4 regions of the Corynebacterium canis genome follow, and region 4 is predicted to be linked to each of the others. Evidence: riboswitches for the same ligand, from Rfam matches in the RefSeq annotation. Region 4 holds a riboswitch; each other region holds the start of a gene.

Region 1 (7,748 bases), 1.1 Mb from region 4:
AGCCTGCCCGGCGTGGGTACCGTGACTGCGCACGCCATCGTGGAGTACAGGGAAGCCCACGGTGGTTTTCAAAGCCTTGATGAGCTGCGCAAGGTGCGCGGCATCGGGCAGGAGAAATTTCGCTGGTTGGAAAGCTTGGTGACCATCTAGCGCAATACCTCATTCGCGCCCCGAAGGCAAGGTTTTTGCGGTTGCTAATGCCGTGGCCTGTGGATAACCTACCAAATTCCACAGGTTTGCTCAGCGGGTTGCTTCAAACCCTGTTGCCGCTGGTCATTTGCGGTTAGCGTGCGGGGTATGGGTACGAATACACGCGATCGGTTAAAGGAATTTACGGCTCCCACCGGCGAGGAAGAGCTGTTGGATGTGGAATACCCCACACCGCGGCTTGGGGTTTCAATAAAGCAGGCGGTGATATTGGGCGTCGTTTTGGTCGCCGGGCTGGTGGGCTACGTGTTGTGGTCCCGTCCGGCCCTTACCTCCGCCCCTGAACAGGCGTTTCCTTCCGCATTGATGGCCTCCACCGCGGCGGCCGCCCCGCCGAGCGAGGCGGTGGTTTCCGTGGTGGGCGAGGTGGAACGCCCTGGTCTTGTCACGTTGGCGCCGGATGCGCGCATTGCGGATGCCTTAGCGCACGCTGGGCCCAAGCCGGAGGCGAACATCCTTGCGGTCAATCAGGCGCAGAAAGTTACCGACGGGATGCAGATCGTGGTGCCTCCGCAGGGGCAACCGGTCCCCATCCCAGGGGCACCCGGGGCGAACCCCGCCGTCCCCGGGTCGGGCTCCACAAGCCTCAACACCGCCTCTGCGGAGGAATTGCAACAACTTCCCGGAGTGGGCGAAAAGACCGCGCAGGCGATTATCGAATTCCGCGAGGCGCACGGAGGGTTCGCCAGCGTCGATCAATTGCAGGAGGTGAAGGGGATTGGATCCGCCAAGTTTGAGCAGGTAAAAGACCTTGTCACGCTATGAGCGAGCTCCGCCTCGTGCCATTGGCGGCGCTCTTGTGGGCCGCCACCGCCATGGTGGTGCTACGCCACCCCGGCGTGGCGATCGCACTGGTAATCGCATCTTCTCTCGGTGCAGTGGCGCTGCGGAGCTTCGGCCAAGCGATCCTCTTGGGGTGCGGCGGAAGCGTGGCTACGGTGATCTCCCAGCTGCGTGTGCGTGCGGTGGGCGTCGATACGCCGGAACGTCTGCGTGGTGTGATCGCCGATCATCCCAAACGTCTGAGCGATGAGTTATGGCTGCTCAAGGTCGATGACCAAGGCTACCCGGTGACGCTGCCCGTGCTGTTTCGCGGGGCTGCGCCCCCAGCGGCCGGTGCGACCGTGGAGGCGACGGTTCAGGCGCGGCCGAGCGAGCGCGCCGGGTTGGTTGCGGAGTTGCTGACGGCGCGGGATCTCACCGTTGTGGCGCCGCCGCAAGGTTGGCAGGCGATCACGGGCCACGTGCGCCATACATTCGCTCAAGCTTCCGAATTTTGGTTGGGGGCCGAGGCGCGTGGGTTGGTGCCTGGCATGGTGCTCGGCGATACGAACATGCAATCGGAGGCGGACCGGCACCTGTATATCGAAACGGGGCTTTCGCACCTCACGGCGGTCAGCGGTTCCAATGTTGCGCTGGTGGTTACCATCGTGTTTACCGCCGCGCGTTTGCTCACACTTTCGCCTCGTGTGCAGGTGTTCGCGGCGGCGGTCGCGCTGATCGGATTCCTAGGGCTTGTGGGGCTGGAGCCGAGCGTGTTGCGCGCCGGGGTGACCGGTATGGTCGGCTTGCTTGCGGTGATAAATAGTTCGAAAATGCAACCGATTCATGGCTTGAGCCTTGCGGTGTGCGGCCTTGTGTTGTGGGATAGCGACCTCGCCGTGCAATACGGTTTTGCCTTGTCGGTTGCGGCCACCGGCGGGATAGTCGCCTTGCAACCCCTGCTGGTGCCTGCCCTTGCGCGCGTAAGTCTGTTCGGACGCAGAATGCCGGATGTGGTGGTGCGCGCGCTCGGGGTGGCGATCGCGGCCGACGTGGTGACCGCGCCGATACTCGCGATGGTGACCGGCACGATCCCGCTGGTCTCCGTATTGGCGAACATACTTGCGGCCCCCGTGGTGGGTGTGATTACCGTGTTGGGGTTGGTCGCGGTGGGCTGTTCGTTATTGCCCGGCGGTTTGGAATCAATTGCGCTCTTTCTCGTGGAGCCGTGTGCGCGGTGGATTCACTTGGTGGCGGTGACCTTGCACGGGCCGCAGCTGAGCGCGCCGGTATCCTGGGTGCTGCTCGGCAGCGCGTGGATCGTATACCTGTTCTATCGAGGGTGGGGGCGCTGGGTGCTTGGCGGGGCCGCTGCGGCGACGCTGGTGTGGCTGCTGCCCGGGGTCCCGCTGGGGGATCGTCCGGAGGAAATCCCGCTCCATCAGCTCAATGTGGTAACCGAACAAAAGATCGGCGGCGATTATGAGCCACCCGCGGGGACCGATGCGGTGGTGGTGCTCGATGGCGGCGGGAAGGCCCGCGACCGCCCGACGCGTACCAAAGGCGGAGTTCCGGTGCTGTACCCGAATCGTGACGGGGAGGTGGCGCTGTATAGCGATGGCACACAACATGCGCGCGACGGCAGATTTTAGTGCACGTGTTTGATGCGATGAATTCGGGTGGTGAACGTGTCCCTAATGTGCGTGTGGAGTACTGACTTGTTTGTTTATATTCGTTACAATTGATGTTAAGAACGGCGTTCCGGATGTTTTGGCGTTTATCTGCAGTGCAGTCATTGCCTTCCAGAGTCGCTCGGCGTCGAGGTTCGTTGAAAAAAGGAGTGGGCCGTGATTTTCGCAGCTGATTCAAGCGCCAGATTACGGGAAGAAAGGGCGCTTAAATGGTTATGCGTAGTTGCGCTTGCACTCACCTTGGTAATGAACATCATTGCAAACACCCTGCGCATCGGCGGTTTCACCACGGGTGAGGTTTCCGAGCGGTACGTCAACTATTTCACGCCGGCTGATTTTACCTTTTCCATTTGGATCGTTATTTACGGGCTTCTTATATGCTATGTTGCGTACCAATTTTCGCCGATTCGGCGGCGCCTGTTCTCGCTGGTGGACAAGGATATTTTTCTCCGAATTGGAGTGCTATTTATCGCTACTTGTCTGATGAATATCGGCTGGATTCTCGCCTGGCATTATCGCGCCATTGACGCCTCATTGCTTTTGATTATTGCGCTATTTGTAGTGCTTTCGATGATTGTCCGCCAAGTGCACAAGGCCACTTATGAGGAGCGTTCCACGGCGGACTATTGCTGCGTCGTGCTGCCGTTTATGGTGTACTTCGGCTGGATCACCATCGCGGTGATAGCCAATGTGAAGGCGTGGCTGGTAAGCATCGGCTGGCATCCGCTGTTTGAAAACCAATCGTTTTGGCTTGGCGCGGCGTTGTTCGTGGGGCTGAGCATGGGCATTTGGAATTCGGTGTATCTGCGTGATTTGGCGTATTCGCTGGTGTTGGTGTGGGCAGTGTTCGGCATCCTAATCAAACATATTGTCGGAGACGAGGGCGTGGGTTCCCACTCCGCCATAGTCGTGCTCCTCGCGGCCACCCTCGCGGTGACGATCGCGAATGCGGTGGGCGTCGGGGTGTTGCAATACCGGCATCGCGCCTAGGATGGTCGTGTGATTGCCCCAGTTCACCTGATCGTCGGCGATGAGCCTTTCCTCGCGGAACGCACTTGCCAGGAACTCACCGCGCAGATTCGACGCCAGGCGGGCGGCGATGTTCCCGTAACTTCGCTGCGTGCCGGCGATATTAAACCGAGTGAGCTCGCAGGCCTGCTCAGCCCCTCCCTGTTTGCCGAGGACCGCATTCTGGTGCTCACCAATACCGACGAAGCCGGCAAAGAACCCGCCCAATTGCTTCTCGACGCCGCGCAGCACCCCGCCCCCGGCATCTTCCTGCTGATCCGGCATTCCGGCGGCGGTCGCACGAAGGCAATGGTAAAACAATTCCGCAAGGTGGCCGAGGTCCACGAGGTCGCACAGATTTCCGCAAAGGATCGCCCTGGCTTTGTCATGGCAGAATTCCGACGGCACCGAGTGAAGGTAACGCCGGACGTCGTGCATGCGGTCCTTGAGGGCGTCGGCAGTGACCTGCGGGAATTGGCATCGGCGGTGAGCCAACTCGTTGCGGATACGGGCGGTGAAGTCACCGTAGAAAAAGTCCATGCGTATTACGCCGGGGTGGCCGAGGTCAGCGGCTTCGACATCGCCGACCTCGCCTGCACGGGGCAAACCGTCCGAGCGGTCGCCTCCACACGACGCGCCCTGCAACTCGGCATAAGCCCCGTCGTGCTGGCCGCCGCGCTCTCCGGAAATGTCGGGGCAATCGCACGCTTGTACACAACGCGCGGGGCCGTCAATACCTATCAGCTCGCGGGCGCCGCTGGCGTGCCAGCCTGGAAAGTAGACAAGATTGCCCGCATGGCTCGACGCTGGTCGGGGGACGCGGTGTCGAAAGCCGTCATAATCGTCGGGGAGCTCGACGCCGCCGTCAAAGGCCACGGCGCCGACCCCGAATACGCAATCGAAACAGCCGTGCGCGAGATCGCGGAGCTTGCGGGGTAGCGTGCGAGAAATGGAAAACCCACGCCGAATACGGCGCGGGTCACAGTGCGGGAACCTAGCGCAAAGCTAGGCAGACGCGTTTAGGCCATCTTGTTGAAGGCGCGAGCCATGCGAGACTTCTTGTTCGCGGCGTTGTTGCGGTGGAACACACCTTTGGTCACGGACTTGTCCAGGGCGCGGGAAGCAACACGGAGCTGGGTCTCCGCCGCAGCCTTGTCGCCAGCCTCGACGGCCTCGCGGAACTTGCGGATCTCGGTGCGAACAGCAGAGCGAATAGCCTGGTTGCGGACGCGGCGCTTCTCGTTGGTCTTGATGCGCTTGATCTGGGACTTAATGTTAGCCATGAAAGAAAATACCTCTTGGTCTTGATCGAATGTGATGCGACGCCTGCCAGGATTGTTAGGCGCGCGGCGCCGAGCTGCGTGTGTTGGGCGGACCCAAGGTCCTGACCGCCCGCGAACACACGCTCCTATCAAGCGAAGAACATTGGGAGTGTAGCAGGGGGAACCGGGGGAGGGCAAAGCGTTGTTGCTGCGTCACAAGCAGTTAACGTTCCAAGCGTTTTCGTTTCGATGCTTGTTTCAAAATGATACGTTGTTGATGTTGCAGTGTTCGGGAATGCCGGTGGGATTCCGGCAGCGGCCCTCGCCACTGTATGTTTTGTTGCTTCGTGTCTAGGCTCGGTGTTGGGTCAAGGTCACTGCGCCAGCGGGCGTGGGAAGGCTGAAGGGGCGCGCGGCGGGAACAGAACGAAGCCAGGAGACCGGCTGCAACCGTACACAATAATGTGGCCTGCGAGGTGTTCGGGCCCAGTGATAGAAAGAGTGACATCATGCATATTGCGGAAGGTTTCCTTCCCGCGTCTCATGCTATTGCGTGGGGAGTTGCTGCGGCGCCGTTTGTGGTTCACGGCGCCATGGCGGCGAAAAAACAGATCAAGGAGCAGCCGGAAACGGGGTTATTGTTGGGGGCTGCCGGGGCTTTTACTTTTGTGTTGAGTGCGTTGAAGATTCCGTCGGTGACCGGTTCGTCCTCGCACCCGACGGGCACTGGCCTCGGGGCGGTGTTGTTTAAGCCGCCTGTCATGGCGCTGCTCGGCAGTATCGTACTTTTGTTCCAGGCGTTGTTGCTCGCTCACGGCGGCATCACCACGTTAGGTGCGAATATCTTTTCGATGGCCATCGTGGGGCCTTGGGTGGGTTACGCCATCTGGAGGGTGTCTCGAAAGGCTGGTCTATCGGCGAGCGTCGCCATCTTCCTCGCCGCGTTTTTCGCGGACCTCTCCACCTATGTGGTCACGGCGCTGCAGCTTGCCGCCGCGCACCATGCGGCCGGCTTTGGTACCGCAGCCACGACCTTTATGGCGCTGTATGCGCCGACTCAAGTTCCGCTGGCAATCGTGGAGGGCATCGTTACCGTACTGGTGTTCCGTAGCTTAAGCGTTATCGCGACCAAGGAGCTGCGTTTGCTCGGCGTGCTCACCTCGGCGAAGGACGTATCGACGGCGCGTTCTGCGGCGTCGACAAGCACCGTAAAGGAGGGTGCAGTGCAATGAAACCTGCAACTTGGGGTCTGATCGGCCTGGCAATCATTATCGCGGCGTTTCCCATGTTCTTCCACTTCGGCGACCCCACATCCGAAGAACAGTTCGGAGGCACGGATGCTGCCGCAGAAGGCATCGTCGCGGAGCAAAATCCCGACTACACGCCGTGGTTTGAACCGCTCGTCGGCGAACTGCCGGGCGAGGTCGAATCCGGCCTATTCGCCTTGCAAGCGGCACTCGGCGCGGGCGTTTTGGGCTACGCCTTGGGCAACTACCGCGGCCGCTCCAAGGCCGTAATAGAACACGAAGCCGAAGATTCGGCGGGCGCTACCACGGCGTGAACGCACTGGAACTCGCCGCCGCGCGCAGCCGTTGGGCAGGGGTGAGCGTCGGCGAGAAAGCGACTCTGCTCCTTGGCATGACCTTTTGCGTCATCGCCTTGCCGCCGTTGCCCGCGCTGCCGCTCTTCGCCGCAGTCGTACTTGTGTGCGCATATCTCGCGCGTGTTCCTTGGCGTCTTTACGCCGGACTTGTCGCCGCCCCCGCCGCTTTTATCGCGCTTGGTCTTGGCCCGCTCATTTTTGCGATTACCACCGAGGGGATCGTGCTTATCGATGGCGGGGTGGCGCAGGCCGCCACCGTCCTTGGGCGCTCCATTGTGGCGATGAGCTCCACGATGTTATTCGCTTGCACCACGCCGATGGCGCAATTGCTTGGTTGGTGCGGGCGGATCGGGATCCCGAGTTCGATCGTGCATGTGATGGCGTTGACATACCGGATGATCGCCACGCTGATCGCCACGGCGCGGACCATGTGGGAGGCGCAAGCCGCACGATTGGGTCACACAAACATGCGAAGGTGGATTCGATCCGTCGCGGGGCTGATCGCAGCGCTCTTTGTGGTGGCCTTTACCCGCGCGCGGCGCCTCGGCGAAGGGGTCTCATTGCGCGGCGAACTCGCGACCATGCATCTCGTGGGCAGCTCCCAAGGTGCCGCCACGCGCTGGGGCTATTTGGCTGGTTACGTGGCGCTCTTGGTGGCTGTGACGTTAGTAAGTTTGTTTGTCCCGATGTGAGGCTTGTTGGCACCCATGAATCCCCCTACCGCGCTCGTACAAATTAGCGACGCCACATTTGCCCACGAGGGCAACCCAAACATCTTTGAAGGCGTAAGCCTAAGCATTTTGCCTGGCGACCGAATCGCCTTGCTTGGACCGAACGGATCCGGGAAATCCACCCTGTTTCGCCTGCTCTGTGGCGCTTGGTCGCCCACCGCTGGGGTGGTGCGCGTCAAGGGCCAGGTGTTGGATCGGAAGAAAAAGAGCCGCAACTACGCTCGGTCTGTGGTGCAATTGGTGCTTCAGGAACCCGACGATCAGATTTTCGCTTTGTCTGTGCGCGACGATGTTTCCTTCGGTCCGATGAATCAAGGTTTGGATTCGAAGGCAATCGCACAGCGTGTCGAATCCGCTTTGGTTGCCGCCGAGGTTGCGGATCTTACCGACCGCGTTCCCCAGCAACTTTCTTATGGCCAGCGCAAACGCGTCGCACTCGCCGGCGCCTTGGCCATGCAACCCGAAGTGCTCATGCTGGACGAGC
Region 2 (7,748 bases), 960 kb from region 4:
CGAGAAGCGGAAACTCGTGCATTCCGGACACAGTGAGCGAAGTGCGGTGGGCGGCCACGCGCGCGACCACACGACCATCGCGGCGAATGGTGCGTTCTTTACGCAACGGCGAAACACGATCAAGCGTGTACCTGCGATCGGCGCACACCGCGGCCAGGGAGCTTACGGTGAAACCGACGTTGCGCATCGTGATCATCTCGCCGTTTTCCGCCGTGAAACGCAAGCGGAACGAACACGGGCCGGACGTGGATTCCACCAGCAAACGATGCTCGCCGATAAAAATGACGTCTGCGCGCACTTGTGCGACAACGGTACCCTCGTGGTCGCGCAGGACATTATCCTCCCACACCCACGTTGGTTGCTGTGACATTGCGCGCGCTCCCTCTTACAACAGGAAAACCCAGACGATAAAGGGGGTGAGCGCCAGCAGGCACACGGTGAGGATCCACGTGAATCCCACCAGGCGAGCCTCGAGCACGATGCGCGCCACCCAGGCGAGGAATACTGCCTCGTCTTGGCTGAGCTCGGCGCCCTCCTCCACTTCCAGTTCTACGTGACGGACCCCGTGTTGCGCACCCGTAAATTGCGCAACTTTATCGTTGTGGGGTTCGACCTCGACGATCCAGTCCGATTTCGCCTCCCGGGTCAGCTTGAACGTACGTTTGCCCACGGTGACGGTGACATTATCAGAGCGGTCAAAGCGACCCTTGCTTGGCACGGCCCGGTACTCAATGGAATCGCCAACGCGTGCGACGGCGTCGCCTTTGCGTCCCGCCTCAAAGGTCCAGGTCCTATCGCCAACCTGTGCGGTAGTGGTTTCGGCCTTGTGGTCGGTGACAAACGTGGCCAGCACCTCGTCGCCCTGCAGCAATGGAATGGTTACCTGCGCGCCGGACTTATCGCGCGCACCCCAATGAAGATTGTTCATGCTAGCAACCCGCGAGCCGCTGCCCGAGGTACGCCTCGAGCTCGTCCAATTTGACGCGCTCCTGCTGCATGGTATCGCGTTCGCGCACCGTAACGGCGTTATCTTCGAGCGTGTCAAAATCGACGGTGACGCAGAATGGCGTCCCGATCTCATCCTGGCGGCGGTAACGGCGGCCGATCGCACCGGAAGTATCGTACTCGATATTCCATAGTTTACGCAGGTCAGAGGCAACCTTTTCCGCCACCGGGGTGAGCGTGTCCTTCTTGCTCAGCGGCAGCACCGCAACCTTGATCGGGGCAAGGCGGCGGTCCAGCTTGAGCACCACGCGCTTATCCACGCCGCCCTTGGCATTCGGCGCTTCGTCCTCATGGTAGGCGTCGCACAAGAACGCCATCAGGGCGCGGGTAAGTCCGAAGGAAGGTTCGATCACCCAGGGAACGAAGCGGCTGCCGGTGGTTTGGTCGAAGTAGCTAAGGTCTTCGCCGGAGTGTTCGATGTGGCAGCCGAGGTCGTAGTCGGTGCGGTTTGCCACACCCATGAGCTCGCCCCACTCGCCGCCGGGGAAACCAAATCGGTATTCGAAGTCGATGGTGCCCTTGGAGTAGTGAGCGCGCTCCTCTTCCGGAACATCGAATTGGCGGAGATTCTCTTCCTTGATGCCAAGGTCGATGAACCAGTCTTGGCAGGCGTCCACCCATTCCTGGAACTTTTCGTCCGCATCTTCGGGGGCGACGAAGTATTCGATCTCCATCTGCTCGAATTCGCGGGTGCGGAAGATAAAGTTACCGGGCGTGATCTCGTTGCGGAAGGACTTGCCCACCTGCGCGATACCGAACGGTGGTTTCATACGCGCGGTGGTCATCACGTTTTTGAAGTTGATAAAGATGCCTTGCGCGGTTTCGGGGCGCAGGTAGTGCAGGCCCTGCTCGTTGTCCACGGGGCCGAGGAAGGTCTTCATCAGCCCGGAAAATAGTTGGGGCTCGGTCCACTTGCCCGGCTGGCCGGTCTCGGGATCGTTGACATCCGCCAATCCGTTCGCCGGCGGGTGGCCGTGTTTGGCCTCGTAGGCCTCCAACAGGTGATCCACGCGGTAACGCTTGTGCGTGTACAGGGATTCCACCAGCGGGTCGGTAAAGGTTTCCACGTGGCCGGAGGCGACCCAGACCTGGCGGGGCAGGATAATAGAGGAATCGATTCCCACCACGTCGGCGCGGGCCTGGACGAACGTCCGCCACCACTGCTTCTTGATGTTCTCCTTCAGCTCCATGCCCAAGGGACCATAATCCCAAGCTGAGCGAGTGCCGCCGTAGATTTCGCCACAGGGGTAGACCAATCCGCGGCGCTTACAAAGATTCACCACGGTATCGATGACGGATTCATTCGCCACTGAACTCTCACAACTCCTCAATCGAGTCAAAGCCTTCGCCCGCGCGATTCGCGCAGCACAAAGCCTCCAATAATCCTTATGCCCGCCTGGCTGACGGGCATTCGATGACGGCTAAGGTCACACATAACCTTAGCGCGTCACGCAAATTACCAGCCATCTGGGGGTTGAGTCAGGCTGTACACGTGCTGTTACAAAACTTTCTTCACACTGTTATCTTCCCTAGGTGTTACCAGTTTTCCCCGAAGTCACGCCATAGAAAACGCCTATTAACCTGCGAAGTTTGCCCACTGAATGGCCTACACGGCAATCGCTTGAACAGCGCTTTTTCATTATGATGCCGCTTAATGGGGTAGCATTGTGGCAAGAATCCCACACACGTCTCATGAAACTACGGTCCTTGAAGCCACCGCCATGTGGACATCTGGAAGGAGCCTGGACATCATGGCTGTACACAATGAATCAATTATGCCGAAGCTCGGCGTACGCAGCACTCGCCAACGCGCTGCTGTTGTCAATGTCCTCCGCGAACTCGACAACTTTGCGTCCGCGAAAGAAATCCACCAAGCCCTCACAGAACGCAAACACAAGGTCGGTCTCACCACCGTCTACCGCACGCTGCAATCGCTTGCGGATATTGATGCCGTCGACGTGCTCCACATGGCCAGCGGGGAATCCCTCTACCGGCAATGCACCTCCGACGAACACCACCATCACCTTGTGTGCACCGGCTGCGGGACCACCGTGGAAATCGACGGCGGCCCCGTAGAGCGGTGGGCGCACAGCGTGGCGGACGAGAACGACTTTCAGCTCACCGGGCACACCGCCGAAGTTTTCGGTTTGTGCGCCCAGTGCCAGCATTCCCCCATCTAGGCAGTGATGGTGGCCCGCACCTCATGCGCGGCCGCAACCAGATTCTGCAAGCTGGCCGTGGTTTCCGCCCAGCCGCGTGTCTTGAGCCCGCAATCCGGGTTCACCCACAGCAGGGCCGGATCCACATGACGCACCGCCTGTGTGAGCAAATGTTCGATCTCCGCTTCGGATGGCACCCGCGGCGAGTGAATATCCCAAATCCCAGGGCCAATCCCCAGGTGGAAGTTGTGCTGGGCCAGCGCCTGCAGCACCCCCATGCCGGCCCGCGAGGACTCGATGCTGGTCACATCCGCGTCAAGATCGAGAATGGTATCGATCAGCTCCGCAAACTGCGAATAGCACATATGTGTGTGGATCTGCGTGCTATCCGCCACGCCCGAAGTTGCCAACCGGAAGGCGCCGGTCGCCCACGCCAAGTAGGCGGGCTGATCCGCCACCCGCAGGGGCAGCAGCTCCCGGATCGCGGGTTCGTCCACCTGTATGAATCGCGCACCGGCAGCCTCTAGATCGGCCACCTCGTCCCGCAGCGCCAACGCCACCTGATCGGCGGTTTCCGAAAGCGGCTGGTCATCGCGCACAAACGACCAGGCAAGCATGGTTACCGGGCCGGTGAGCATGCCCTTGACGGGTTTCTCGGTAGCCCGTTGCGCGACCTCGAACCAACGTACGGTCATCGGGGCAGGGCGGGAAACATCACCGTACAGAATCGGCGGCCGTACGCAGCGCGAACCATAGGATTGCACCCACCCATAATCGGTGGCCGCGTATCCGTCCAGCTGTTCGGAGAAGTATTGGACCATGTCGTTGCGCTCGGGCTCGCCGTGCACCAATACATCCAAACCGAGCTCTTCCTGCGCTCGAATAACTGCGCGAACTTCCGCGACCATTTGGGAATCGTATTCGGCCGCCGAAATCACCCCTTGGCGCAGCCGAGCGCGGGCGCTGCGGATTTCCTTGGTCTGCGGGAACGAACCGATCGTGGTCGTCGGCAGCACGGGTAGCTCGGGGCGCGGCCGCTGATCGAACGGGGTGCGGCGCCGATCAGCCTCCGTTACCCCACGCACACGATCGCGCACCTGTTCGTTGTGGATGCGCGGCGAGGTGCGGCGTTCCTCCCACACCCGCGCGGAAAGCTCCACCAACGCCTGATCTTCCGGCCGCGCCGTGCCCCCGAGGAGCCGCGCCAGCGTGCCCACCTCGTCGATTTTCGACGCCCCGAACGCCAACCAGCGACGAAGCTCGGCGTCCAGCGCGGTTTCCGGCTCCAAGGAATAAGGAACATGGAGCAACGAGCAGCTCGTGCTCACGGCGATCGGGCCGCGTTGCTGGAGCGCCTCCAATTGTTCCTTGGCGCGCCGCAGGTCAGTGCGCCAGACGTTGCGCCCATCGATCACACCTGCGACCAGCAGCTTGGTGCCATCCCATGCGGGCACGGGATCGGCGGCGGAGGTCACAAGGTCTACGGCTATCCCAGCGACCGGGGTGCGTTGCAATAATTCCACGGCGCTATTGCCATCGCCGAAATACGTGGCTACCAGCAGCCGGACCTCCGTGGCCCCGGCCAACGTCTCGTAGGCTGCGATAATTGCGTCATTATGTTCGATGGGAACATCGAGCATAAGGGCGGGCTCATCAAGCTGGATCCAGCGCACCCCAGTCGCGGCCAATGCGCCGATAAGTTCGACATACGCCTGGGTCAGCGAAGGCAGCAAGTCGCTGAGCTCGGCAGGCGTGAGCGGGCGCGGCGCCTGGCCCTCCGCCACTCGGCGCGCGAGGCGCAGGAAGGTGTAAGGGCCGATCAATACCGGGCGAAACTCGGGGCCCGCGATGCCATCGAGCAAGAGTTCGGGGTGGGCGCTAAAGCTCACCTCGGACTCCAGTTCGGGGACGATGTAGTGGTAGTTGGTGTCAAACCACTTGGTCATCGCCGCAGCCGGGTGCTCGGCCGTGCCACGCGCCGTCGCAAAGCACGCCGCAAGCAGCTGCTCGACGGAGGCGTAGGTGTCGGGTGTGGTGAAGCGCGCCGGCAATACCCCCAAGGCGGCGGTCATATCGAGCATTTGATCGTACAGGCTGATGCCCAGCCACGGAACGCTGTCCAAGCCCGCGGCGCGCAATTGTTCGGCGTAGGCGGCGTTGAGTTCGCGGGCGACGGCCCACGGCGTGGGGCCCGAAGTGTTCCCGGCCCAGTGCGATTCCAACGCATGTTTGAGCTCGCGATTGGGTCCGATGCGGGGTGGCGACGCAACGGTCGCGCGGAAATTGTAGGTAGTCACGTTGTCTGATCCTCGTCAGCGTAGTGGGGTGAACGCGTTGCGGCAGAAGTACCGCAATCGCGGCGCGCTGCAGGTATTCGGACTCGTGAGCGAAAAGCTAGTACCTAATTGCCACAGCTTCCCATCGCGATCGACAGTGCTGGCTCCGTATTCGGGGTGGCGTTCGGATTTCTCACATACCGCTGCGGGACAGTCCTGGATTCGCACCAGATTCCCTTGAAGTACGCGGGGGCATACAACAGCGCGCACCTCACATTAGAATATAGACCAAGCTGTCTGTCAACCGACGGCTACACCGAACGCCCTACCTAATGCGTAGGTGACCGCCGCCGCGCCCAAACCAATGGCCAACTGGCGCAGGCCACGCCGCCACGGAGACGCCCCCGACAGCACACCCACGATGCCTCCAGTGAACATCAGTGCGATGCCCACGAGCACGCAAGCCAGCACACCAGCAACCAATTGATCCAGGCCAAAGAAGAACGGGATCACCGGCACCAATGCGCCCGTGCCAAAGAACATAAAGCTCGACACCGCCGCCGACCAGCCGCTGCCCACTACGTCCGCATCCTCGCTGGTCGCGGGCTCGTCCTCGGTGATCACGGATTCGGTGGTCATGCCGGTGGCCTTAAGCTCCGCAAACACCCGGCGCGCCTTGACCTCGGCGTCCTCTTCGGACATGCCGCGCGCCCGGTACACCAAGGCCAGCTCGTTGGCGTCCACGTCCAAGCGCGGCACCTCGGAGGAGGTTTCCGGATCCGGCGTCGAAGCGTCCAACAGCTCCTTTTGCGAACACACGGACACATACTCCCCCGCGCCCATGGATAGCGCGCCGGAGAGCAAACCGGAGATGCCCGTGAGCAGGATCAACCGGTTATCCACCCCGGCGGCCATCACACCGAGCACCAGCGCGAGGTTGCTCACCAGGCCGTCGTTCGCGCCGAACACGGCCGCGCGGAAATTGCCGGACATTTCTTCCCTGCCGCGAGCGGCCAAACCGCGCACGATTTCGGCGTGAATCCGCTCGTCTGCGATCATTTGTGCGGTGGCGTCTTCGTCCTTGGCGTACGGCGTCCGCGTCTCCGCCGATTGCATCAGCGCCAAGGTGAACACACTGCCGAATCGTTTGGCCATAAAGCCCATGCACAGGGTGGACAGGTCGGGCCGCTGCGGCATGCCCACATGATTGCCCAAAAGCCGCCGCCAGTGTTCCTCGTGGCGGGACTCGGCGTCGGCGATGGCCAGCAGGATGTCCCGCTCGGTGCCTTCCTTGCTCATGGCCAGCTCGCGGTACACCGCGGCTTCCGCTCGTTCGTTCGCCAGGTAGCGTTGCCACCGGCGGATTTGCTTCCTCGTGGGTTCGGTCATTTCACTCCTCCGAAGCGGCGATCTCGGCGCGCATATTCTTCCACCGCCGCGTAGAGGTCCGCGGCCGTGAAGTCGGGAAACAGTTTGTCTTGGTACACCATTTCTGCGTATACGGACTGCCATACGAGGAAGTTAGAGGTGCGTTTTTCGCCGGAGGGTCGCAGGAATAGATCCACATCCGGCATGTCGGGTTCATCGAGAAATTGTGCGAAGCTCTGCTCGGTGATGTCGTCGGGGCGCAGGGTGCCCGCAGCGGCCTGCCGAGCGATCTCCCGCGCGGCGTCGATAATCTCCGCGCGGCCGCCATAGTTTACGCACATGGCCAGCGTCATTCGGGTGTTGTCTTTGGTGAGCTCCTCGGCCGCCTCCAGCTCGCGGATCACGGCGCGCCACAATCGGGGCCTGCGCCCCACCCAGCGCACTCGCACACCTTTTTCATGGAGCCCGTCGCGCTGACGCCGCAATACGTCGCGGTTAAAGCCCATGAGGAAGCGCACTTCGTCGGCACTGCGCCGCCAGTTTTCCGTAGAGAACGCATACGCGGACAGGTAAGGAATGCCTAAGGCTAGGCAGGCGTCTACAACATCAAGCAGGACGGCCTCACCGCGACGGTGTCCTTCCGTGCGTTTCAGCCCGCGTTCCTGCGCCCACCTGCCATTTCCATCCATTACGAGGGCGATATGCCGGGGGAGGAATTCAGCGGGAATCTGCGGCGGAATGGAGTTCACCGTGCCTATATTACCGTGCTACGACACCGCCCCCTGATCGTGGACATCAAGCGAGGCAATCACACGTTCGAGGTGCCAGTGGAGATGTGTGCGGGTAAGCCGATGCGCGTCGCCCGCCACCTGTGCGCTTATCGACGCCCCGCGCACCGCGTCCCAGTGATCGTGCGCGAGCCACCACATCAGGCGCAAGC
Region 3 (7,748 bases), 1.3 Mb from region 4:
AGGCCAATCGCCATCGGCTGCAGGTCCGTGGGAAAGCCCGGGTAGGGCAAAGTTTGATGGTCCACAGCCACGGGACGCTTGCGCATCTGCACGCGGAACCCCGTTTCATAGGCGTCCACCTCCGCGCCGGCGGACTTCAGCTTTTCCAAGGGGAGGTGCAGCAGCTTCGGCGGCACCCCCACCACTGTGAGGTCGCCGCGTGTCATGGCCGCCGCATACGCCCACGTGCCTGCGACGATGCGGTCCCCCACCACTTTGTGCGTGGTCGGATGTAGTTTCGAAACCCCCGTAATCGTAAGCACGTTCGAACCTGCACCTTCGATCTTCGCACCCATCTCGTTCAGCATTTCGCACAGGTCTACGATCTCGGGCTCGCGCGCGGCGTTATCCAGCCGCGTCACCCCCTCCGCCAACACCGCGGCGGTAAGAATGTTTTCGGTGGCCCCCACGGAGGGGAAGTCCAGCCGGATCTCCGCGCCGGTAAGCTTCTCCGCCTCCGCCACCACGCAACCGTGGTGAATGCGGGTGGTAGCGCCCATTTTCTCCAGGCCGCTTTGGTGCATATCCAAAGGTCGGCTGCCAATTGCGTCGCCGCCAGGCAAGGCGACCTTGGCGCGCCCGCACCGCGCGGTCAGCGGCCCGAGCACACACACGCTGGCGCGGAATTGCCGCACCGCATCGAAGTCCGCGTCGCTGCGCAGCTCCGCCGGGGTTTTGATATACACGGATGTGCCGCGGATAAATACTTCGCACCCCAACCCCTCAAGAACCGCACGCATGAGCGCAACGTCATCGATTTCGGGGCAATTATGAATGGTGGTTACGCCCTCCGCCAATAACGCCGCCGCCATCAGCTTCAGCACGCTGTTTTTCGCGCCAGAAACCTGCACCGTGCCCTGTAGCCGCGCCCCACCGGTTACCAAAAAACGTTCTTTCACCCCTCCTACACTAGTAGCGTGAATGTATGGCTGTGCATTTAACAAAGATTTACACACGCACAGGTGACGACGGCACAACCGGCCTCGCCTCCTTTGAACGCGTTCCCAAAGACGACCCGCGCCTCGTCGCCTACGCCGATTGCGACGAAGCGAACAGCGCAATAGGACAAGTGCTCGCATTAGGCGCCCCCTCGCCCGAGGTTGCGGCGGTCCTTCGCCGCGTGCAAAACGAGCTGTTCGACGCAGGCGCAGACCTAGCGACCCCCGTGGAAGAAAACCCCAAGTACCCCCCGCTCCGCATCGAACAAGCGTACATTGATCGCCTCGAAACGGATTGCGACCACTTCAACTCTGCACTACCGAAACTATCCTCGTTCATCCTCCCCGGTGGCACCCCCGCATCCGCCCTGCTGCACACCGCACGCACAATCGTTCGTCGCGCCGAACGGGCGTCCTGGGCCGCAGTCCGCGCGTTCCCCGAAACCACGACCACCCTGCCCGCAAAATACCTCAACCGCCTCAGCGACCTCCTGTTCATCCTCGCCCGAGTCGAAAACAACGGCGAAGACGTTCAATGGGTGCCCGGCGGACAACGGTAACGCTTATCGACGCCGCGGGGGTGGCGGGGCGTCGATAAGCCCCCGGTTACGGCAATGCGCCGATCCGTCGAGCTGCGTTTACCGCCTCATAACGGGTGTGCGCGCCCAGCTTGCGCATCACGGAACGCAGATAGCTCTTCACGGTTTCGGCGCCAATGCCCATCTCCTCGGCCGCCTCCACATTGGTGTGGCCCAGCGCCACGCACGCGAGCACATCCAACTCGCGGGCGCTCAACTTCGTGGTTTGCTTCACGCGCACAGGGGTAACCATCTGGTCGCACAGATCTTCTAACTCCTTGCGGAGGTCATCGTCGCCCACGCGGTTGGCCAACATTCGCAACTTCGAATGCGTGGAACGCACCTGCTCCCACTCCGCGCCGTTCATCACGCGGCCGGACTTCAACGCCCCAGAACGGCCACCATCGGCGCGCCGGAACGCCGCATTCACGGCGAGATCCTGCTCGAGGCTACGGGCCGTCATGGTGACCTCTTCGATGACCTTATCGCCCAGCCGCACCGGCGAATGCACGCCCACATACAGCACGCCGCGAACCTCGCGCTGCACGATCACTGGGACGGCCACGATAGAAAACAGGCCTTCATCCTGAATGACGTTGTCATACTCGTGGCTGATCACATTGGCGCGAGTGTAATCGCTCACGCCCACGGGACGGCGAGTGGTCATCACCCGGCCGCCGACGCCGCACCCAGCTTCGATGATGAGGTTCTGCAACGCCGGGGTCCGCAACCCCACCCACGCGCCGATCTGCAACCGCCCATCTGGCATCGCGGTAGCGTACATCGTCACGGGAATACCCGTCGCAGTCTTCAGCGACGTCAACGCCGCGCGAATCGCATCCTCATCGTCCTTGATGCGCTGAGAATCCACACTTACCTCCTGCAACAATTACACGGCGTACCCGGCACGCCTGTATGTAATCGGATGCACCCTGCGCGCCGCGCGCGAACACACCCGCCTCGAACTTAAGAAAACTCTTAGAGGTGAAGTATAATGCCACAGCGGGGGTGCGCATAGCCCATTTTTCCGGAGAATTTTCGGCGACGCTGCCCACTTGGTTTTGCAATAGGGGTAACCCGCCGCCCCCTTAATCGAACATCTCCCCCTTAAAAGGTGCCCCCATATTTTTCCATTGCCTTCCAAGTTTCGCATATTATTCATGTGGATTATGGGGGTAAATTGTAGAACAACGCTGCATCTTTGCAGGTGGGTGCGCGCCGTCTCGCCGCTGGCGGGCATGCTACCAGAGAAATGCAAAACACGATTTCCGTTACGCAGCGCCCTTACTATCGCCGTTCAGTTTGAAACGATTTTCCACCATCCCGAAAACGCTTATTGAGTTTCAAAATCTCAAAGCGCGGACACAGCGTAATCAATATCACGCCGCCGGACGCCCGCAGGGCCTTGCCTCGGGCGCAAATCTTGCCCGACGGGGCGTCGAAAAGCGGTCTTTTGGAGGGGTGCGGAGGGTGTCAATCGCCCCCAATCGAACTCCCCCGCCCCACGAGCCACACGGAGACCAGCTATCCTAGAGAACGCAACCGGTCTGCCCGCGAAACTCCACCCGGAACCCCGCGCGCAGGACAACAGGGAATCCAGTGCAAATCTGGGACTGTCCCGCAACGGTAATCGGCGCACGCGCCGGAAGTCCGATACCTGCCAGTTGCGCTATAACTCCACCCCTGTTGCAGCAACGGCCCAACGCTAGGAAACGCTTCACCCCAAAAGGCGGCACCCTTTCAATTGACCCGAAGCCCCCGGCGGCAAGCTTTGCGGAAACACGGTGATGTTATAGCCCGACCATGCCCGCGGATAGGCATAGTTCGGATCGCGAGGAAGCCCGCGTGCACGCGACGCCTCGGCTTGGGCCCGCCCCTTCGGACCGTTCCCGCCCAGCCAAGCCCTCCTCGCGAGGTGCGCCCGAACGCCTTCCCGCGGGCATGTTCTTTTTGGTGGGGGATGGGGCGTTCTTTTTGGTGGGGGATGGGGCGTTCGTTTTGGTGGGGGATGGGGCGTTCTTTTTGGTGGGGGACGGTGCGGCGTGACGTCGCTTTAGTTTGCGTAGCGCTTGGCGTTGGGTTGCGCCGCGCATCGCAGAAACGGCCGCGAAAACCCTTCTCAGCTGCGGCTTTGCTGCGCGCTTACCCAGTGACAAATCTGCCTCAGGCAGATCTGACCTGGCGGATTCGGCGTCCTGCGGAAATGCCGTCACTCGGTGGCCGGCGTGTCGAATCTGCCTGGGCGCGAAGCTCGGCCAGCCACTTCAACCCCTCCACATCACACCGCCAATGGGTTGTGTGCAACCGCCGACCTGGGGCTCGTCTTTCTATTCTTCATTCGGGGGTCTAACGAAGAAATTCAGGACGAATCTGGCCCAAAAACGCTGTGTAGAATCTCGCGACCTTGGTAACACTCTGTGCCATCACCTTGGTAACAATCAGTATCATCACCTTGGTGACAACCAGTAGCATTACCTTGGTAACGCGCGAGCGGGTAGTTAATCCTCTAGTTCAGCAGCGGCGGTGGGGTGTTGTTGTAGCCATTGCTGCTGTCGTTTGAGAAACCACGGCGGGGCCTCGTGGAGGTACGCGCCGATGATTTTCCAAAGGGGTACGGTGGCGCCGATCGGTTCGCCGAGCACGTTTAGTGGCAGTGGGATTCGCAGGACCATGACGCCGTCGACGGAATCGAATAGCGCGTATTCATCGTCGGTGTGAACGACGTAGTAGTGCTTATCGGTAAGCCGTTTGGGGATATTGATGTAGTACCCCGCGAGCGCGAAACGTGGTCTGGACGAGGGTTTGATGTACAGCATTGCTGGATCCTGGTCGAGGCCATCTGCAGCGCTGGGGGACTCGCTCGAACGGGCCTGCCGGTATTTTTCAATCTCTGCAGTCAATTGCTCCTGGGTGATGGGCTCGCCGCTACTAGGGCGGTGTTCGATGCTGTCCCAGGCCTGTTTCGGGGTCATACCCCCGAGTGCTTGATGCCTCCGCTTGTTGTTGTAGTACTCCCGGTATTCACTGAGCAATTCCTTCAATTTGGCCTCAGTACTGGGCTTGTGCGCATCAAGGAACTTCACCAAGGTTTGATGGGAGCGTTCGTTTTTGCCTTGAGTTTGGGGATGATCCGCCCGGCCAGTAATGGCCTCACAACCCTTGACGGCAAGAAACCGATGCAGCGCAGTGATCCGGCCCCGGCGAATCTGATTAAACGCGCCACCATTATCGCTCAGCAATTGGCGCGGTACCCCATAGACACGGATCGCGTTAACTACACAGTTCAACGCATCTGCCCCATTTTCCGGCTTGGTGCCATACGTAGTACCCACATCAAATCGGGTTGCATCATCGATGAGCTGGTAAATCGTGATCACAGTGCCCGCCGGAGTAGCGAGCCGATAGGAAAACGCATCCAGCTGCCACAACTCCATGGCACAGGATCGCTCGAAGCGCACTATCGATGAGCGAGGCCGCTTCCGGGGATTCTTCGCGACCACACCCGCAGCAGCCAGAATCCGAGCAATCGTCGACACCGAAGGAATCGGCTGCACCACATTCGGCTGATCAATCAACGCATACCAAATGGATCGCGGCCCATTATCCCAACCAAATTGGCCAAGCCGCTCCCGCATCGCAAGCACCATCGACACCGTAGCCTCATCATAGGTAGTCGCAGGCTTATGCGGCGCACTCGACCGCGGATGCAGCGCCCCAAATCCTTCCTGCTCAAAACGCTTTTTGATCGCATAATACGTTTTCCGGCTAATGCCATGAACCGCACAAAACTCCGTAATACTCATGCCGTTCGCGGCACACGGATCAAATTCAACAATTAAACGCCGCACATTCGGCGAAAGAGGACGAACCATGCACCTAATTGAAAACGAACACCACCAAAATCGTTTCCACGGTCATGAGACTCGTTGCATCCAAGGCCATGAGACAGACTGTTACCAAGGACATGAGACAGGTTGTCACCAAGGTGATGAAACAGGTTGTTACCAAGGTCCTGAGAGATGACAGCCCAAAAACGCTGCAAATCGTCTTTTTATTCTTCGTTGAGGTGTCCAATGAAGAAAATCCGGACGATCGCAGGTCAACGGCTGCACACAACCTATCAGGGCAAGCTATCGGCAAGCAGGGGCCGGCAGAACCTCCCAGACGATGAGGGTCGAATCTTCCCGCACCATCTACCCCGCCACATCCACCTCAGGCAGATCTGACATACCGAATTCGGCCACCTGCGGAAACACCGCCGCGCAGCGGTCGGCGTGTCAAATCTGCCTGAGCGCCGCTCGGCACCAACCTTTGCAAAACCAAAACCGCCCACAAAACCTGCCTCCTACCACCTGTTTCGCCCTCCGCCCCACCAAACAGACCGACCCTTAGACCGAACGGTCTAGATTTTCTTTAACGGCACATGTATTCTGTGCTGTAGCCACCGCGCGGCCCACCGCCGCGCTCATCGTTTTTTGGATTTCTAGGAGCACGAACACATGGGACGTATCCATGCAAACATCACCGAAACCATCGGCAATACTCCGCTGGTTCGCCTGAACCGGCTCACCGAAGGGCTGCCCGCCGAGGTTTTGGTCAAGCTGGAGTTCTTCAACCCGGCGAACAGCGTGAAGGACCGTATCGGCCGCGCCATCATCGACGCCGCTGAGGCCGATGGTTCGCTGAAGCCGGGCGGCACCATCGTCGAGGCAACCTCCGGCAACACTGGTATTGCGCTGGCCATGGTTGGTGCTGCTCGCGGCTACGATGTGGTTCTCACCATGCCGGAGACCATGTCCCTCGAGCGCCGCGTGATGCTGCGTGGCTACGGCGCGGAGATCATCCTGACCCCGGGCTCTGCCGGCATGCAGGGCGCCGTCGATAAGGCGAACGAGATTGTGGCTAGCCGCGAGGGCGCGATCCTCGCACGTCAGTTCTCTAATCCTGCGAACCCGGCGATTCACCGCGCGACCACCGCCGAGGAAGTTTGGGCGGACACTGAGGGCGGCGTCGATATTTTCGTTGCGGGCTTTGGCACTGGCGGCACGGTGTCGGGTGTTGGCCGCGTGCTCAAGGACCGCAAGCCGGGCGTGCAGATCGTGGGCGTCGAGCCTGCGGATTCCGCGCTGCTCACCACGGGCAAGGCTGGCCCGCACAAGATTCAGGGCATTGGCGCGAACTTTATCCCCGAGGTGCTGGATCGCAAGGTCATCGACGATATTTTCACCGTTTCGAACGAGGATGCGATTGCCGCTTCGCGCGCACTGGCGGCGAAGGAAGGCATTTTGGGCGGCATTTCCACGGGCGCAAACGTGCATGTAGCGTTGCAGCTCGCCGCGCTTGAAGAAAACGCGGGGAAGACGATTGTCACCGTCGCTTGCGATTACGGCGAGCGTTACGTTTCCACCGTGCTTTACGACGACATCCGCAACTAACTCACGCACGTTGCGTTTCGCCCTCCGCCTCCCGCAGCTCGCCACGCGGCTGCCAGCGGGGGGCCTTCTGCATATTTGGACGCTGATAGGATTGACCGTTATGTACCGACTCATCTCGATGCTCCGAGAAGACCTTGCCAATGCCCGTGACCACGATCCGGCGGCCCGCGGCGATGTCGAAAATGCGATCGTTTATTCCGGCCTTCATGCGATTTGGTCCCACCGCGTCGCGCATGCGTTGTGGGTGCGCGGCATCAAGGGCCCGGCCCGCGTTCTTGCCCAGCTCACCCGGTTCCTGACCGGTGTGGAGATTCACCCCGGTGCCACCATTGGCCGGCGCTTTTTCATCGATCACGGCATGGGCGTGGTCATCGGCGAAACCGCAGAGATTGGCGATGGCGTGATGCTCTATCACGGCGTCACCCTCGGCGGCCAGGTGCTCACCCAGACGAAACGTCACCCGACCCTTGAGGACAATGTCACCGTGGGCGCCGGCGCGAAGATCCTCGGCCCCATCACCATCGGCGAGGGGAGCGCAATCGGGGCGAACGCAGTTGTGACCAAGGACGTGCCCGCCAATAACATCGCCGTTGGCATCCCCGCCAAGAATCGCCCGCGTCACCAGGATGAGTGCCTCCACCTCGTGGACCCGGACCGCTATGTGGCCCTCGAACGGGGAGCCGGTATTTAGCACATGGATTCGCTGACCCAGGTGTGGCCGCCGTTTGGGGTGCGCATCGAGGTCGCCACGCCCGAGC
Region 4 (7,748 bases):
TGCACGTCGGTGCGGCGGAAGCGTTGGCCGCTGCCCGCGACGTCGATACGCGTTTGGCCGCTGGTGAGGCACCAGCGTCCCCGCTGGCCGGGGTTCCGCTGGCGCTGAAGGACGTGTTTACTACCACGGACGCGCCCACCACGTGTGCTTCGAAAATCCTTGAGGGCTATATTGCGCCGTACGACGCCACCGTAACCAAACGTATCCGCGAAGCCGGCATCCCCATTTTGGGCAAGACAAACATGGACGAGTTCGCTATGGGTTCGTCAACCGAAAACTCTGCCTATGGCCCCACCCGCAACCCGTGGGATTTGCAGCGCACCGCGGGCGGTTCGGGCGGCGGTTCCGCGGCAGCCTTGGCCTCCGGCGAGGCACCCTTGGCGATAGGCACGGACACCGGCGGTTCGATCCGGCAGCCGGCCGCGCTGACCAATACGGTGGGCGTAAAGCCGACGTATGGAACCGTTTCCCGCTACGGTTTGGTCGCCTGCGCTTCCTCCCTTGACCAGGGCGGCCCGACCGCGCGCACCGTCCTTGATACCGCCTTGCTCCACGAGGTTATCGCTGGTTATGACCGTTTCGACGCCACGAGTGTGGACCGCCCAGTCGCCCCCGTCGTGGCCGCGGCGAAGGAGGGCGCGAGCGGGGATCTGCGCGGCGTGCGCGTCGGCGTGGTCAAGCAATTCGACCGTGAAGGCTATCAGCCTGGCGTCCTCGAACAATTTCACAGGGCGGTCGCCCAGCTGGAGCAGCAGGGCGCCGAAGTCGTGGAAGTTGATTGCCCGCATTTCGACGACGCGCTGGCGGCGTACTACCTCATCTTGCCGTGCGAGGTTTCCTCGAACCTGGCTCGATTCGATGGTATGCGCTATGGCCTGCGGGTCGGCGACGATGGTTCGCGTTCCGCCGACGAAGTGATGGCTATGACGCGCGCCGCTGGGTTCGGTCCGGAGGTGAAGCGCCGCATTATCCTGGGTACGTACGCGCTTTCGGTTGGCTATTACGATGCCTACTATCTGCAGGCGCAGCGCGTCCGCACGCTGATCGCCCGAGACTTTGCAAATGCGTACGAGCATTGCGATGTGCTGATTTCCCCGACTACTCCCACCACGGCCTTTAAGCTGGGCGAAAAGGTGTCCGATCCGCTGGCGATGTACAACTTTGACCTGTGCACGCTGCCGCTGAACCTCGCCGGCCTGTGCGGCATGTCGCTGCCCGCGGGCCTCGCGCCGGACACGCAGCTTCCGGTGGGCCTGCAAATCATGGCCCCCGCGTTTGCCGATGACCGCCTCTACCGCGTCGGCGCGGCGTTCGAGGCTGGCCAATAAGAAAAGGGGCCCGCTGTGGGCCCCTTTGTACGAGTATTCAGTTATGACAGTCCAAGCAGGGAGAAGAACTGGTCCAACTGGGCCGTAACATTGTAGGAAAGCATCCCGGGCAGGCTGTTGAAGATGGTCGAACCGGTGTAGAAATCGGAGCCGATGAACGCGGCGGACCCAGCGACGGAATCGTTCACAATGTCAGAGCTGGTGGGTGGGGTCATGTGGCTTTTCCTTTTCTCGTATTCAGTGAAAATCGTGCAAAAGTTTCAGGCGCCCTCCCTACATCAAGGGCTGGCGATTATTGATTCTAGGGTTCGATCGCCCAAATCTACAATCGGAAATATAAATCCTCTCTGTGTCTATGTCGTGTCTCCTTACGTATTCGAATTCCGCACAACAACGTTTCGCCCCCATTTTTTGGGGCTAGGATATGACGTAATCCAGCGGAACGAGGAATTGCGCGGCCACGCTATAGGAAAATAGCGGCATAAGATCGGAGAGGACCTGCACCCCGTGGGCGAATCTCCCCGGTGAAAACAATTCGCCCACGCCGTACGATCCGATATTCATAAGATCGATGCTGGACGGGACCGCAACGCCCACAGGATGTGCTTCATTTGGCATGGTTGTCTCCCTTTTCGGATCGGTTTGCTAATTTCATGCTAGCCGATCCTGAAATAATGGGAGCAAAACTATCCAATTAGGTGCCTTTCACATTCAGCACCTGGCGCAGCTTGTGTTTGATTTCCACAAGCTCTTTCGAATCGGCCATGACTTGGTCGATATCCTTGTACGCGTCGGGGATTTCGTCCACCCACGCATCGCCGGGCCGATACACGATGCCTTCCATGCGCGCGGCGAGGTCCGCCTCGGTAAAACGCCGGCGCGCTTCGGTCCGCGAGTATCGACGCCCCGCCCCATGCGGCGCCGAGTTTAGCGCGGGCGCGAAGCCCTTGCCCTCCACCACGTAGGATGCGGTTCCCATGGATCCGGGAATCAGCGCCAAGGCACCCTCGTCCGCCCGGATGGCTCCCTTGCGGGTTAGCCACACGTCGCGCCCGAAATGGTGTTCCTTTACCGTGTAGTTGTGGTGGCAATTGATGCGCTGCTGTTCCACCACGGCCTGCCCCATAAAGGCGGCGAGGCAGCGGGAGAACCGATCCATCATTTCTTCACGGTTCAGGAATGCGAAGTGCTGCGCCCAGTGGAGATCTCGCAGGTAGGAGTCGAATTCTGGGGTGCCTTCGACGAAGTAGGCGAGGTCCGGATTGGGCAATGGAACCCACCATTTCACCATATTGGCCTGCGCGATATCGATGTGTGCGCGGGCGATTTTGTTTCCCACGCCGCGGGAGCCGGAGTGCAGGAACATCCACACCATGTCTTCCTCGTCGAGGCAGAGTTCGATGAAATGATTCCCGCCGCCGAGGGATCCCAGCTGCTGCCGCCAGTTCGGTGAATGCTTCAGGTTCACGTCGTTTTCCCGTGCCAGGGCGTCCAATTCGCGGCAGCGTTCGTCCGCCGAGGGTTCCAGCTGCCACCGATTGTATTTCCCGGGGGAGAGCGGGATCGCGCGGATGATCGCATCGCGCAGCTTGGTCAGCTCCTTGCCTTCCAGGTCGGCGGCGCGGAATTGGGTGCGCACGCCGATCATGCCGCAGCCGATATCCACGCCGACGGCGGCGGGGATCACGGCGCCGATCGTTCCGAACACAGTGCCTACGGAAGATCCGAGGCCGGTGTGTGCGTCGGGCATGAGCGCTACGTGCGGGTATACGAACGGAAGTTTGGCGGTATCTTGCGCCTGCGCGACGGTAGATTCCTCGATTTCGCTGGCGAAAATATGTACCTTTGGCCGGTGATTATTGATGTCTGCGATACGGGATCGCAGGTTTCGAGCCATGGGTTTCCCCTTTACTAATTGCGGCGGGGACATAAAAAATCGCCCCCGCCAGAAATGAATCCTGACTGCGAGGCGTTAACGAGCTCGTTGGTCAACAACCCCACAGGAAATGACGCGATGGCAGCTGATTGAAGCGTTGCATGACACGTCCTTTCGTTTCTGTAGCGGGTTTCTGACCAAAACAATCAATAGCACATGGAGAATTTCCTGCCCACGAACGGGGGTGCTAGCGGGCGTCGGAAAGCAAGTGCGCGGCGCCGGCAACTCCGCTGGTCACGGCGAGCACGGAGGGCCATGCACCAATCTTTTTGGCCAGCGGGTGGGACACGCCGAAAGCCGCAATATACGCGGCGGTCAACCCGGTTGCCAGCGGCAGGCCGCCCTTGTCATACCAGCTGCGTGCGGCCCAAATGCCCGCGGCGGTGAGGAGTGCGCCACCGATCGGTCGGACGCCGGTTTCGCGGGCGGTGAGCCAACCCCCGATCAGGCCCGTGGCTACTACAGGTGCGGTACGTACTTCGGATGCATTTTTGAACTTCATATCGCACTAATTTACCTGTTTTGCTCGTTTGAACTTGCGGTGGGATACAATTCTTACCGTCAGTGAGCTGGTCAAGGGAATCTCGGTGTGAATCCGAAACTGGCGCGCAGCGGTGATTGGGTACTACCCCCAAAATGGGATATACCACTGGCCTTGTGAAGGCTGGGAAGGTGCTTTGGGGGTGGGGTGATCCAACGAGTCCGAAAACCTGCCGGCTCTTCGCTGAGTCTTCGCCACGTCCGCGTTCGACGTGTCGGAGCAATGTTGAAGGAGTTCCGTTTGTCCGGGACAGGTCTGCGTCGAAGTCTGTTCACGGTGGCGCTGTTCGTGCTGCTGCTGGTTTTGATCGCGGTGAGCTTTGTCATCTCATTGACGTTTGGTTCTGTGGATTACGCCAGTGAGGCGGTGTGGGACGTGGTATGGGCCCGTCTCAATGGCGGAAAAGGTCCTGACCAGGCAATTGATTCCATTGTGTGGGAGTTGCGTGTGCCTCGCGGGCTGCTCGCGCTGATCGTGGGCGCGGGCCTTGCGCTCGCGGGCGTCGCTATGCAAACGCTCGTGCGAAACCCGCTTGCGGACCCGTACTTGCTCGGCGTTTCCGCGGGTGCCAGCGTCGGCGCCACTGCCGTCTTAACGTTCGGCATGCTGTCCTCGCTTGGCTTGTACGCACTTTCGGGTGGCGCATTAATCGGCGCCCTCGTCGCCACCGCCACCGTGTATGCCATCACGATGGCCCAAGGAGGCTTAACCCCGCTGCGCTTGATCCTTTCAGGTGTGGTCCTTTCCTCGGCGTTTTCGGCCATGGCGAGCTTCCTTGTGTTCAAGGGTCCGGACGCCCGCGCCGCCCAAGGCGTCATGTTCTGGATGCTCGGTTCCGTGGCCGGTGCGCAATGGAACAAGCTTGCGTTGCCGTTCGCCATTGTGATTATCGGAGGGATCGCATTGATGCTGCTCTCCAATCAATTAGACGCCCTCGCCGCAGGCCCTGACACCGCCGCCGCCCTTGGCGTTCGAGTGGGTGTGCTACGCCAAGCGTTGTTCTTTATCCAGGCGCTTTTGGTCGGCGCGATGGTCGCCGTGGCGGGCGGCATCGGCTTCGTTGGTTTGGTGATTCCGCACCTAGCGCGCATGATGGTCGGTTCCCTGCATTGGCGGCTGCTTCCTATTTCCATGGCCACGGGCGCACTCTTCTTGCTGTGGGTGGATGTGATCGCACGTATTTCCGCACCGCCGCAGGAGATTCCATTGGGTGTGGTCACCGGCGTCTTGGGTGCGCCATTGTTCCTTGTGTTGATGGGCCGCGGCCGCTACCACTTCGGAGGTCAGAACTGATGTTCGTAATTGATGACGTCGCGTGCGGCATCGGCAAGGCCACCATCGTCCGCGGCATCACCTTCACCGTGGAACGCGGCACCATGACCGCCCTCGTCGGCGTCAACGGCGCAGGCAAATCCACATTATTGCGCGGGCTCGCGGGCATTACCTCCCTGCACGCCGGCTCCGTGCTTCTCGACGGCGCGCCCGTCCACGCCATGCGCCCGCGTCACCGTGCCCGCCAAATGACGCTCGTGGGGCAGGAGGAATCCCCACCCGGAGATCTGACTGTTTCCGAAATGGTGGCTCTGGGGCGCCTGCCCCACTTGAAGTCCTGGCAGCTGGGCGGCAGAGAGGAGCGCCGCATTGTTGCGGAATCCCTGGAATTGGTGGGTGTTGCGGACTTGGCCGATCGCCCTTGCGATCAGCTGTCAGGTGGCCAACGCCGCCGCGCCCTTTTAGCACGTGGGTTCGCACAGGGCACGGACCTGGTGCTGCTTGATGAACCCACCAACCACCTAGACGTGCACCACCAGTTGCATTTGCTGAAGGTGCTGCGCGAATCCGGCCGCACCATTTTGGCCACGATTCATGACCTAGACCTTGCCGTCTCTCACTTCGACCAGGTTGTGGTGCTTCACCAGGGCACCATGCTTGCGGCGGGTGCGCCGGAGGAAGTGCTGGTCCCAGAAAACCTGCGTCGCGTTTTTGATGTGCAGGCGATGCTCGCGAAACTTCCCGAGGCTACGCGCACGCATCTCATCGTCGATTCACTCTAAATAAGGAGAAACCCATGAAGAAGTACACTTTGGCATTGCTTGCCAGCTCCGCATTGCTGCTGTCGGCTTGCGGCGAGTCCACGTCCCCCAGTACGTCTGCCGCCGCGGCTGGTGGGGTTACCGTAGAAAACTGCGGCCAGGAAGTCACCTTTGAAAAGGCCGATAACCTGTTCGTTAACGATGGAAATATCATTTCCATCGTGTTGTCCGCTGGCGCCCAAGACAATATCAAGTACGTCAGTTCGGTCCAGCGCGACGTGGATATCCTCGGCGCAAAGTACGGCAAGGACGTTATCGCTGGCCTCGAAGATGTGGCCAAGCAATACCCCTCCCTCGAAGAGGTTGTGAGCAAGCAGCCCGATATTTTCGTCGCTGGCTGGAACTACGGTTTCAATGAAGGCAAGAACCTCACCCCGGATTCGCTGAAGGAACAGGGTATTGATTCCTATATCCTCACCGAGTCCTGCCGCCAAGAGGGCACCACTAAGCGTGGTATCGTGGACCCGTGGAAGGCCGTGGAAATCGACATGGCAAATATCGGCGAAATTACTGGCCATAAAGATACCGCTGACAAGGTGGTCAAGGACCAGCAGGACCGCCTCGCCACCTTGCAAGCCGCCGAGCAGCCCACCACCAAGCCGGTCGCTTTTGTATTCGACTCCGCCGAGGACACCATCTTTACCTCCGGTAAGTTCGGCGCCCCGCAGGCGATCCTCGAAGCCGCTGGCGCCAAAAACGCTGCGGAGGACGTTGAGGATACCTGGACGACGGTCGGCTGGGAGCACCTGACCTCCACCAAGCCCGACGTATTCGTGTTCGTTGAGTACCCCGGCCAGGAGTTCGATGAGAAGGTGAAGATCCTCAAGGAAAACCCGGTGACCAAGGACCTTCCGGCCGTGAAGGAAAACCGCTTTATCAACCTCCCGTACGCGATGTGGACCTCGGGCCCATTGAACATTGATGCGGCCGAGCACGTGCGCAAGGGCATGGAAAAATTCAACCTCGCCCCGAAGTCTGATATTAAGCCCGCATTGGAGCTTCCGGCGAGTGTGCCTGGTTTGGAATATTTCCAGTAATCTGGAAATGTAAGCCAGGCAGTGAAAGGAAGTATTGTCATGAAAACTGCTTGGCTGTATCTCGCTTCTGCGGGAACATCATTGCTTGGCAATAGCGTGGCCATGGTCGTGTGGCCGTGGCTGGTGCTGCAACGAACTGGGGACCCTGCGGCGGCGGGCGTCGTGGCGACTGCCATTGCCGTCCCGTCGCTGCTATTCGCCTTTTACGGTGGCCATTTGATTGACCGCGTGGGCCGTAAGCCCATGAGCGTGATTTCCGATGTGATCAGCGGTTTGTCCGTGGTGGCATTGATCGCCGTTGATACGTGGGCTGGTTTGAATCTCGGCTGGTTTATTGTGATCGGCATCCTTGGCGCGATTGGCGACGTCCCGGGCATGGCCGCCCGCGCCGCCCTCGCCGGTGACGTTGCCTACACGTCCGGCAAGTCTCTGGATATGCTTTCCGGCATTAATCAAACACTGATGGGCATCGCCATGTTTTTGGGCCCTTCGCTGGCCGGAATCTTACTTGCGAACCTTCCGATCAACCAGGTGCTGTGGATTACCGCAGGCTGTTCGCTGCTTGCCGCGTTGTTGACGGCGTTGATGCGCCTTACCAAGGACCCAGGCGCGGAAGTCATGGAGGAGGATTCGAGCATCAAAGCGTGGCTGACGGTGCTCAGAATCCCAGTGATTCGCTTGCTTGCGGTAGCCCTTGCTATTTCCGCGGTGTTGGTTACCCCATACCTCATGCTGCTGGTTCCGGCGCATTTCCAGGCGATCGATAACCCCACCATGATGGGCTTTGTGCATTCAGCCTATGCGGTCGGCATG

What was found. Region 4 has a riboswitch for cobalamin ahead of CCANI_RS05745 (FecCD family ABC transporter permease). Riboswitches for the same ligand answer to the same signal wherever they lie in the genome.
Region 1: it holds a riboswitch for cobalamin, as region 4 does, so the genes downstream of both, CCANI_RS10420 (energy-coupling factor ABC transporter permease) here and CCANI_RS05745 (FecCD family ABC transporter permease) in region 4, are expected to answer to the same signal.
Region 2: it holds a riboswitch for cobalamin, as region 4 does, so the genes downstream of both, metE (5-methyltetrahydropteroyltriglutamate--homocysteine S-methyltransferase) here and CCANI_RS05745 (FecCD family ABC transporter permease) in region 4, are expected to answer to the same signal.
Region 3: it holds a riboswitch for cobalamin, as region 4 does, so the genes downstream of both, CCANI_RS11355 (hypothetical protein) here and CCANI_RS05745 (FecCD family ABC transporter permease) in region 4, are expected to answer to the same signal.

The regions. Positions count from the first base shown of each region.
Region 1 covers NZ_CP047080.1:2,353,712-2,361,459, reverse strand. The annotation lists gene CCANI_RS10450 (ComEA family DNA-binding protein) at 1-150, shown strand, start outside; gene CCANI_RS10445 (ComEA family DNA-binding protein) at 298-972, shown strand; gene CCANI_RS10440 (ComEC/Rec2 family competence protein) at 969-2,621, shown strand; gene CCANI_RS10435 (TspO-related membrane protein) at 2,817-3,650, shown strand; gene holA (DNA polymerase III subunit delta) at 3,663-4,607, shown strand; gene rpsT (30S ribosomal protein S20) at 4,688-4,951, opposite strand; cobalamin riboswitch at 5,197-5,393, shown strand; gene CCANI_RS10420 (energy-coupling factor ABC transporter permease) at 5,440-6,162, shown strand; gene CCANI_RS10415 (energy-coupling factor ABC transporter substrate-binding protein) at 6,159-6,491, shown strand; gene cbiQ (cobalt ECF transporter T component CbiQ) at 6,488-7,225, shown strand; gene CCANI_RS10405 (energy-coupling factor ABC transporter ATP-binding protein) at 7,241-7,748, shown strand, end outside.
Region 2 covers NZ_CP047080.1:2,258,295-2,266,042, forward strand. The annotation lists gene CCANI_RS10015 (hypothetical protein) at 1-370, opposite strand, end outside; gene CCANI_RS10020 (hypothetical protein) at 386-928, opposite strand; gene CCANI_RS10025 (glycine--tRNA ligase) at 930-2,315, opposite strand; gene CCANI_RS10030 (Fur family transcriptional regulator) at 2,757-3,185, shown strand; gene metE (5-methyltetrahydropteroyltriglutamate--homocysteine S-methyltransferase) at 3,182-5,461, opposite strand; cobalamin riboswitch at 5,513-5,720, opposite strand; gene CCANI_RS10040 (VIT1/CCC1 transporter family protein) at 5,741-6,829, opposite strand; gene CCANI_RS10045 (isoprenyl transferase) at 6,826-7,497, opposite strand; gene recO (DNA repair protein RecO) at 7,576-7,748, opposite strand, start outside.
Region 3 covers NZ_CP047080.1:2,566,143-2,573,890, forward strand. The annotation lists gene murA (UDP-N-acetylglucosamine 1-carboxyvinyltransferase) at 1-938, opposite strand, end outside; gene CCANI_RS11345 (cob(I)yrinic acid a,c-diamide adenosyltransferase) at 965-1,537, shown strand; gene ramA (acetate metabolism transcriptional regulator RamA) at 1,584-2,426, opposite strand; cobalamin riboswitch at 3,082-3,234, shown strand; gene CCANI_RS11355 (hypothetical protein) at 3,359-3,601, shown strand; gene CCANI_RS11360 (helix-turn-helix domain-containing protein) at 4,054-5,427, opposite strand; gene CCANI_RS11365 (hypothetical protein) at 5,472-5,726, shown strand; gene cysK (cysteine synthase A) at 6,055-6,990, shown strand; gene epsC (serine O-acetyltransferase EpsC) at 7,091-7,681, shown strand; gene CCANI_RS11380 (GNAT family N-acetyltransferase) at 7,685-7,748, shown strand, end outside.
Region 4 covers NZ_CP047080.1:1,299,805-1,307,552, forward strand. The annotation lists gene gatA (Asp-tRNA(Asn)/Glu-tRNA(Gln) amidotransferase subunit GatA) at 1-1,328, shown strand, start outside; gene CCANI_RS05725 (hypothetical protein) at 1,370-1,543, opposite strand; gene CCANI_RS05730 (hypothetical protein) at 1,746-1,946, opposite strand; gene CCANI_RS05735 (RtcB family protein) at 2,023-3,225, opposite strand; gene CCANI_RS05740 (hypothetical protein) at 3,452-3,766, opposite strand; cobalamin riboswitch at 3,818-3,996, shown strand; gene CCANI_RS05745 (FecCD family ABC transporter permease) at 4,061-5,098, shown strand; gene CCANI_RS05750 (ABC transporter ATP-binding protein) at 5,098-5,859, shown strand; gene CCANI_RS05755 (ABC transporter substrate-binding protein) at 5,874-6,935, shown strand; gene CCANI_RS05760 (MFS transporter) at 6,975-7,748, shown strand, end outside.